Regions from separate parts of the Clostridium paraputrificum AGR2156 genome, predicted to be linked through region 2. Evidence: a T-box and tRNA genes for the amino acid it is inferred to sense, from the RefSeq annotation. Region 2 holds a T-box; the other holds one or more tRNA genes.
The links. The T-box of region 2 lies ahead of argS (arginine--tRNA ligase). A T-box ahead of a tRNA ligase gene usually reads a tRNA of that ligase, here a tRNA-Arg.
Positions count from the first base shown of each region.

Region 1 (4,450 bases), on a different contig from region 2:
ATGAATAAGCTTGTACAAGTAAAAGGAATTACTTATAGTCTATCTGAATTAATAGGAGATACTAAAATAGCCTACCAATATGAAGGTGGTACTTGCTTGGTATTAAGACTTTGTCCTACAGATTATCATAGATTTCATTTTATTGATAATGGTATACCTAAAGAAAGTCACTTTATTGATGGCTCATACTATTCTGTAAATCCTACAGCTTTAGAGAGAATTCCAAAGTTATATTGCCAAAATAAAAGGGAATGGTCAATTTTTGAATCTGAAAACTTTGGTGATATTATTCATATAGAAGTTGGTGCTACTTGTGTTGGTACAATAATTCAAACTTATGAGCCTGGTAAAAAGGTCCTTAAAGGTCAAGAAAAAGGATATTTTAAATTTGGTGGTTCAACAACAATATTATTCTTCAAAAAGGATATGATTGAGATTGATGAAGATATACTTGCTCAAACTGACTTTGGTTTTGAATGTAAAGTCCAATTAGGAGAAAAAATAGGGCATAAAAAGAAGACAGGTTAAACTGTCTTCTTTTTTATCAAATCTATTAATGCCTTCTTAAATATATCTATATTTTTATCTAAAGTAACTATGTTAATATTCATTTCTTTTGCTCTATCTAATACAGTCTTTTTTACAGGTTGCTTTGTAGCAACCAATATTTTTATAGCATTTTTTCCCCCTAACCTTTCACTATAAACCTGTAATTCATTTAATGCATCCTCGTCATATTTATCACTATCTTTACATGATATACATATCAAAACTGAATCTCTTATAGCTACAACATCTAATTCATTACGTACTCTTTTTAAGTCATCACCCCAATAAAATGTTAAGCCACTTTTTACCTCATCGATATCTTCAATACTTTGAACTACTAGTGTAGTTAATACTTCTAACCAAGTACCACTCTTAAATATAAATCCTTTTAAATAATCATTCTTAAATAATACCTCAATATTATCTTTATCTTCTATAAACTCAACCTCATTCTTTTCTCTCAAATAATTCAATATATTATAAATTAATTTTAACTCTTCAGATTCTACAAGACACTTATTTATGCTTATCCTTGAAGTATCTTTGTAATCATGTTTAAAAATATTATTATCATACAACTTCTGTTTATACTTATGCCAAATATCCAAATTACTTAATATTACCTTCGTAAACTCTTGGATATCACTTTTTTCTGCCAAACTAGTAGAATCTAATGTTATATTAGATCCAGATAGATGTATTACGTCAGATATACTTATATCTTCTAAAGGTTGCTCTATTATTCTATATTCCTTATCAAAAATATATCTTCTCTTTTTCAATAAATCTACATAAACACACTGTATATTTAATTCTATTGCTATTTTTAACATTATTAAAGATGTTATTCTATTACCACCAGTAAGATTAATTATTATCTCTTTTTCCTTGTATTTTGAAATTATATTTTTAAGATTATCATAATTATCTTCATCTATTAACTCATCAATTACTTCTATATTATTAAAATCTATATACAATTCTTTAAATTTATCTAACTTCTTTTTTTCTTTATTTTTATAAAGCATTACTACAGACTTTACTTTATATTTTTGAGCTAATAAAAGTCCAACTTCATTATGTTCATCTAATTGGTTAATAAGTAAATTAAATTTCATCAAACTATCTTCCTTCTCATTATTCTCCACTTTAATTTAACCAATTAGCTACTTTTTAATCCATATACTATACTTCTAATTCCACCTTTAAGTTAGCTACAAATTATTCAACAAAGTATTTCTAAAAATCAAAAAAGAGAGTCCTAAAAAAGACTCTCTTAATGGCAGGGCGTACAGGAATCGAACCCATAATCTACCGTCCGTAGCGGTATGTTATATCCGTTTAACTAACACCCCATATAATATAAATAACAGAATTATATTATCATAAAGGCTGAAATATATCAAGACTAATTAATGGTAATTACTTAAAGGTATATATCTGAAAACTCTACTTCTAACATTTCTACTTTATCTCTTTTAAATAAATCATTATAAGTCTTTTTCCCATCTACTAATGTTATAGGTAAAGAAACAGTAAATTTCGATCCCTTTCCTTCAATACTTTCTAACTTTATGTCTCCATTATGCAGCTTAGTTAGATAGTGAACCAAATCTAATCCAATTCCACTTCCTTTATATTCATTTTCCTTATTTAATGTAGATTGCTTAAATCTATTAAATATAAATTCTTGTTCAACTTTAGGTATTCCTGGTCCATGATCTTCTACTGATATATTTACTGTATTATTACTCTTTATAATATTAACTAATATATCAGAATCACTTGGAGCAAATTTTATAGCATTAGATAATAAATTCATAACTATTCTATCAATTGCATTAGGATCTACTGCTACTATACATTCTTCCACATTAGTATCAAATACCATTTGTATATTCTTACATTGTGAATACTTCTCTATAGAATCAACTATATTCTCCACAACACATACTATATCTACATTTTTTTTATTTAATTCATAATATTGATTCTCTAATTTTGTAGTATCTATTAGGTTATCAATTAATTTAATTATCTTTAAGCTATTTCTTTTTATTATTTCATTATATTCTTCTTTTTTATCTTCAGATTTAGTGTATTTAAAACATTGAAGTATACTTAATATTACATTTATAGGACTTCTTAAATCATGTGATATATTTAATAAAAAATCTTCTTGTAATTTAATTTTCCCATTAAGCTCATTAATTTTTTCTACCAACTCTTCTTTAGTCATATTATTTATAGAAATATTCTCTGTCATATTAATCCCCTTCATTATACAATTAAATTATATCTCGCATTTTTTCCATATATTTGAAATTACATATACATATTATCACATTTAAATCATTAAGACAATTTGTTTTTGTAAAAAAAAGGAAATGAATATTGTAAAAATAGAGGGATTTCTCCCTCTGAACTAATTTATATTGAATTTTGTACTACTTCCTTCTGCAGATACACTTATTTGTAATTGAGCTTCTATTCTTTCCTTTAACTCTGGTACATGCGATATTATTCCAACTAATCTTCCATTTCTTTGTAGCTCTAATAATGTATTTATTGCATTTTCTAATGATTCAGGATCTAATGTCCCAAAACCTTCATCTATAAACATAGTATCTAATGATATTCCCCCTGCATTAGCTTGAACTACATCAGATAACCCTAGTGCTAATGATAATGAAGCCTTAAAGCTTTCACCTCCAGATAGAGTTTTAACATGTCGACTTTTGCCTGTGTAGTTATCATATACCTCTAGTTCTAACCCTTGCTGTGATGTTCCTTTTCCTTTATCTTCTTTTCTTTTTAATATAAATCTATCGTTAGTCATTTTTGATAATCTTATATTAGCTGAGTCTATTATTTCCTGGAAGTATGATGCTAAAACAAACCTTTCAAATGTAATATATGGACTCTTTTTACCATTTGCTAGATTGGATAATTCACCTATTACTTTATATTCCTCTTCTTTATATGAAATTAATTTTTCTATATCCTTTATTTCTTTTAATATTGCTGAATTATTATTAATTAGCGAGTAAACCTCTTTTATATTTTGATCTAACTCTTTCAATTTAATCTGCTTATTGTTTATCTCACAATCTAACTCTTCTAAATTTACAAAATTAAGGTTCTCTGTCTTTTTTATTAAATCTATTTCTCTATCCTTTAAGGATTTTATATCTTCCCTGTAAGAATTAATCTCTAAAGTATAAGAATCTATTAATGAAATATACTTTTTAGAATCTTCATATTCCTCATAATCAGTAAAGTTTAACTCTTTCAACTTAATATTTATACTAGTTTTAATATCCTTTATATCATTGTTTAACTCATCTATTGCTTTCTCTAATTCTTTTACTCTTGATTGCTCTGAAGTTAGCTTATTATTAAGATTATTTTTTAACTCCCTGGCATAATCTAAATTCTTTATTAATGTATTTAAATACGCTTCAAGACTAACTATTTTTTTATTTAATAAGTTTAACGCCCTTAGTTCTTCTGGCACTTCATTCTCTATACTACTTAAAATCTCTTCTTCAGCCCTTAATTCACCAAATAAATTTGTATATTCATTACTTAGCTTATTTAGAGTTTCTTCTTTATCATTAAGTAACTTTTCTATATCTGATAATCTTAATTCAAATTTTTCTCTTTTACTTATTTCTTTTTCTAGTTCTTCTCTTTTAATTTTTACCTTCTTTAATTGATTACTTAACTCTATTCCTTTTATTTTTATTTCTTCAAATGAATTTTCACTAAATATCTCACTACAATTAATTTCACTAGATAATTCTTTTAACCTAGGAGTTATAGCATCACTTATTACTACATCAACTGATTGCTTCACCTTGGCCATTTCCATTAGAACCTTATTGTATTCATCTTGTTT
Region 1 is NZ_AUJC01000009.1:170,921-175,370, forward strand. It holds gene G594_RS0110970 (phosphatidylserine decarboxylase) at 1-528, shown strand, start outside; gene G594_RS0110975 (Card1-like endonuclease domain-containing protein) at 525-1,667, opposite strand; tRNA gene G594_RS0110980 (tRNA-Arg) at 1,830-1,904, opposite strand; gene G594_RS0110985 (sensor histidine kinase) at 1,976-2,815, opposite strand; gene G594_RS0110990 (AAA family ATPase) at 2,975-4,450, opposite strand, start outside.
Region 1: it has a tRNA-Arg gene. The T-box ahead of argS (arginine--tRNA ligase) is inferred to sense a tRNA for this amino acid. The anticodon was not compared.

Region 2 (4,450 bases):
AAATTTCTGTAATCCATGGCCAAAGGATAGACATAATAAGAGAAGATTAACTCATATAAGGTTTTTGAATGAGTATAAGAAGTTTTTAAAGCCAGGAGCACAAATATGGTTTAAAACTGATGATACAGACTTATTCAATGATTCACAAGAGTATTTTAAGGAATGTGGATTTAATATAGATTTCTTAACTTATGATTTACATAACTCAGATTTTAAGAATAATATAATGACAGAGTATGAAACAAAGTTTACTTCATTAGGTATGAAGACTATGTGTTTAATTGCAACATTAAAGTAGAAAAAAGGAGATATCAAAAGGTAATTTTGATATCTCCTTTCTGTTTATTAATTAGAGCAAACCTTTTTTATAGTTAAGGTTTTGCTGTATACTTCTTTAAACTTATCTGAACATCTTAGTGCTTGAGAAATTTCTAAATCAAGATTTAAACAAGAATATAGTTTAATCTCAACAGTATCTTCATTTATAGATACACTTAAATCTTTTACTGCACCAGAAAGACTTCTATCAAGACCTTCAGCAATTTTTAAAATGACCCCTAATTCTTCAATAACTTTAAAATCCAGTCTATTTATTATTGAACAGAACTGAGGTAAAGCAACATGATAGCTATTATTTCTGTGAGATGCTGCAATTGATGCACTCATTAAAAGTTCTTTATGTGTTAATCCATTAATATATGAGTTTAAAATAATATAAAAAGTATGTTTATGGTGATTATAGTAATCTATTGATGTACCACAATCATGTAACATAGCAGCTGTCTTTATTATATGGTCATACTCATTGCCTAAATGATGTAATGGTTTGAAAGCTTCAAATAGTTTTGTGCTAAGGTTATACACGTTTTTAGCATGTTCTTTGTTAATGTGAAGATCTTCTAATATACCATTTATACTATAATCTAGAATGTCTTCTATAGGTTTAAAATGAGTATTTATGTACTCATACATTATACCTTCTCTAAGACCTCTACCAGACACGATTATTTTTGATGCGTTAACATACTTAATTATTTCATGGAATATAGAAACTCCACCAACTATAATATCAGCTCTTTCTTTTGATAAACCATCGAATTTATTTCTAAGCTTATAATCCTTACTTTTTAAAAGATTATAAATATCATGAACATCATAATCAGTCATTATGTAGTTATGTGTGATATCAAAAGGATATCTATTTTTTATTCTGTTCATTTTTGCAATAGCGCGGACTGTTCCACCTACACCGATTATAGAATCAAAAGTATTGTTTCCTAACCATTCTATATCTGATAGTTCACTATAGATTTTTGTAATTGCGCCCTCTAAATCATCCCTAAGTATTCTATCTTGAAGATTATACTTGTATGTTAAGTTTACGCTACCTATAGGCAAGGTTACACTTTCTTTTATTTCACCATTTAATATCCAAGCTATATAAGTAGAAGTACCAGCTACATCAACTAAAAGAGAATTATCAAAGTAGATACTTTTTGTAACACCAAGGTAACTAAAATAAAGTTCTTCCTCGCTAGAAAGTACAATAACATCCATATCTAGTGCTTCTTTTATAGTATGAACAAACCTATCCTTATTTGTAGCAGCACTTAATGCCTCAGTAGCAACAGTTACAATATCGCATACCTTAGAAACAGAGGCAAGAGACTTAAATGTAGTTAGCGTGCTAATTGTTTTTTGTATCTTTTCATCAGAAATAAAATCATTATCAATTAAGTCGTATCCTAATCTAACTGTGGTACTTAATTCATCTATAATACGAAAGTACCCACCTTCTTCAACTTCTGTCAACATAAATCTAATAGCATTAGAACCTATGTCTATAACACCAACCCTATTCATAAATAACTCCTTAAGATATATAATTAGATTAATAATAATATTATTATACTATAGTGTATAGAAAAATGTTATGTAAAAATGAATATTGACATTAAAAGTTATTTATAGGTATAATGTATAAAAGATAATAGAAAATCAATGAAGAGAAGAGTACTCTAACTGATTTCTAAAGCGAGCAGGGGAGGGTGTAAGCCCTGTGAATAGGTTAGTTTGGAAGAGAGCCTCTGAGATGCCATCTGAATTGAGTAAGACTGGCCGCAGAATACTGCGTTAAAAAGTTGAGTGGCAATTTTATTGCAACTAGAGTGGTACCGCGGATATTTCCGTCTCTTGTTATTCAAGAGGCGATTTTTTTATTTTAGGAGGATAAATATGGATTATAAAAAGAAAATTGCAGAGTTAATAAAAGAACATGTTGATTTAGATTTAGACAAGATAGAAGGATTAATAGAAGTTCCACCAAGACCAGAAATGGGGGATTATGCATTTCCATGTTTTCAATTAGCTAAGGTTATGAGAAAAGCACCCAATATGATTTCTGGTGAATTAGCAGAAAATATAAATAAAGATGGATTTGAAAAGGTTGAACAACTAGGACCATATGTAAATTTCTTTGTTGATAAAGGTGTATTCAGTAAAAATACAATAGAAAAGGTATTAGAAGAAGGAGATAACTATGGAGCTTCTAATATTGGAGAAGGAAAAAATGTATGTGTTGAATATTCTTCACCTAATATAGCTAAGCCTTTCCATGTAGGACATCTTTTCACAACAGCTATTGGTAATGCATTATACAAGATGTATAAAAAAGAAGGATATAATGCAATAGGTATAAATCATTTAGGGGATTGGGGAACTCAGTTTGGTAAGCTTATCTCAGCTTATCATAGATGGGTAGATGAAGAAGCTTTAGAAGCTGATCCAATAAAAGAATTATTAAGAATATATGTTAAGTTCCATGATGAAGCAGAAAAAGATCCATCATTAGAAGATGAAGGAAGAGCATATTTTAAAGCTTTAGAAAATGGAGATCCAGAGGCAGAGGCTTTATGGAAGAGATTTAGAGACTTAAGCTTAAAGGAATTTGAAAGAGTATATGATATACTTGGAGTAAATTTTGATTCTTACAACGGAGAAGCTTTCTACAATGATAAGATGGAGGTTGTAGTAAATGAATTAAAAGAAAAGAAGCTTTTAGTTGAAAGTAATGGTGCACAAGTAGTTATGCTAGAAGACTATAATATGCCACCATGCATAGTTTTAAAGGCTGATGGAGCATCAATATATGCAACAAGAGATTTAGCAGCAGCTATGTATAGAAAGAAGACATATGACTTCTATAAGAGTATATATGTTGTAGGAACACCTCAAGCTCTACATTTTAAACAAGTATTTAAAGTGCTAGAATTGGCTGGACATGAGTGGGCAAATGATTGTGTGCATGTAGGATTTGGATTAGTTAAGTTTGCTGATAGAAAGCTTTCTACAAGAAAGGGAGAAGTTGTTTTACTTGATGATTTAATTAGAGAATCAGTAGAAAAAACTTTAGAAGTTATTAATGAAAAGAATCCAGAATTAGAAAATAAAGAAGAAGTAGCTAAGAAGATAGGGGTAGGTGCTGTAATATTCACTTACTTAAAGAACTCTAGAGAAAAGGATATAGTATTTGATTGGAAAGAAATCCTTTCATTTGATGGGGAAACTGGTCCATATGTTCAATACGCATATGCTAGAGCAAAGAGTATCTTAAGAAGAGCTGAAGGAATTAGCAAGGAAGTAGAGTATAGTAAATTATCATCTAAGGAAGAATTTGAATTAATTAAGACTTTAGATAACTTTAAAAATCAAATCTTATTAGCATTAGATAAATTAGAGCCATCAATCGTTACAAGATATACTATAGAAGTTGCTAAGGCATTTAATAAATTCTATAATGCTCATTCAATATTAAACTTAGAAGATGAAGTTTTAAAGGCAACAAGATTAAAGCTAGTTGAAGCTTCTGCTCAAGTTATAAAGAATGGATTAGACCTTTTAGGTATAGATGTAGTAGAAAAAATGTAATTATGATAGGAGAGTATGTATTTGTATAATACATACTCTTTATTATTGATAAAAATATGCTATAATTATAATAATTTTAAACGTCTAGAAAAGTATAAAATTTTTGAGTAGCAAACCTTACGGATACCGAGATTAAGTGGTAAAAATATGTGAAGACGTTAAAAAATAAAAATTATAGTGCCGCCACAGAACACCAAAAGCAAGTTTTGGAACCTGTGGTATGGCTGAAAAAAGTGACTTCTTCGCTAAAACGTGGCGAAGCCACTTTTTTATAGAGAGGTGGGAAAAGTTTGTTTTTTAATAAATATATAAAGTATAGAGACATTCTAGTAATAGTTTTAATAGCTCTTGTGGGATATAAGTTAATTGACAATTATCAAATGTTTTTAAACCTTATAAGTACAACAATGTCTGTAATATCTCCGTTCATATACGCAATGATATTTGCTTATTGTATTAATCCAATAATGAATCTATTTGAACGAAAATTAAAGATGAAAAGAGGCTTATCCATTTTAAGTAC
Region 2 is NZ_AUJC01000007.1:59,535-63,984, reverse strand. It holds gene trmB (tRNA (guanosine(46)-N7)-methyltransferase TrmB) at 1-298, shown strand, start outside; gene G594_RS0108230 (Ppx/GppA phosphatase family protein) at 346-1,863, opposite strand; T-box leader at 1,993-2,197, shown strand; gene argS (arginine--tRNA ligase) at 2,236-3,927, shown strand; gene G594_RS18610 (AI-2E family transporter) at 4,218-4,450, shown strand, end outside.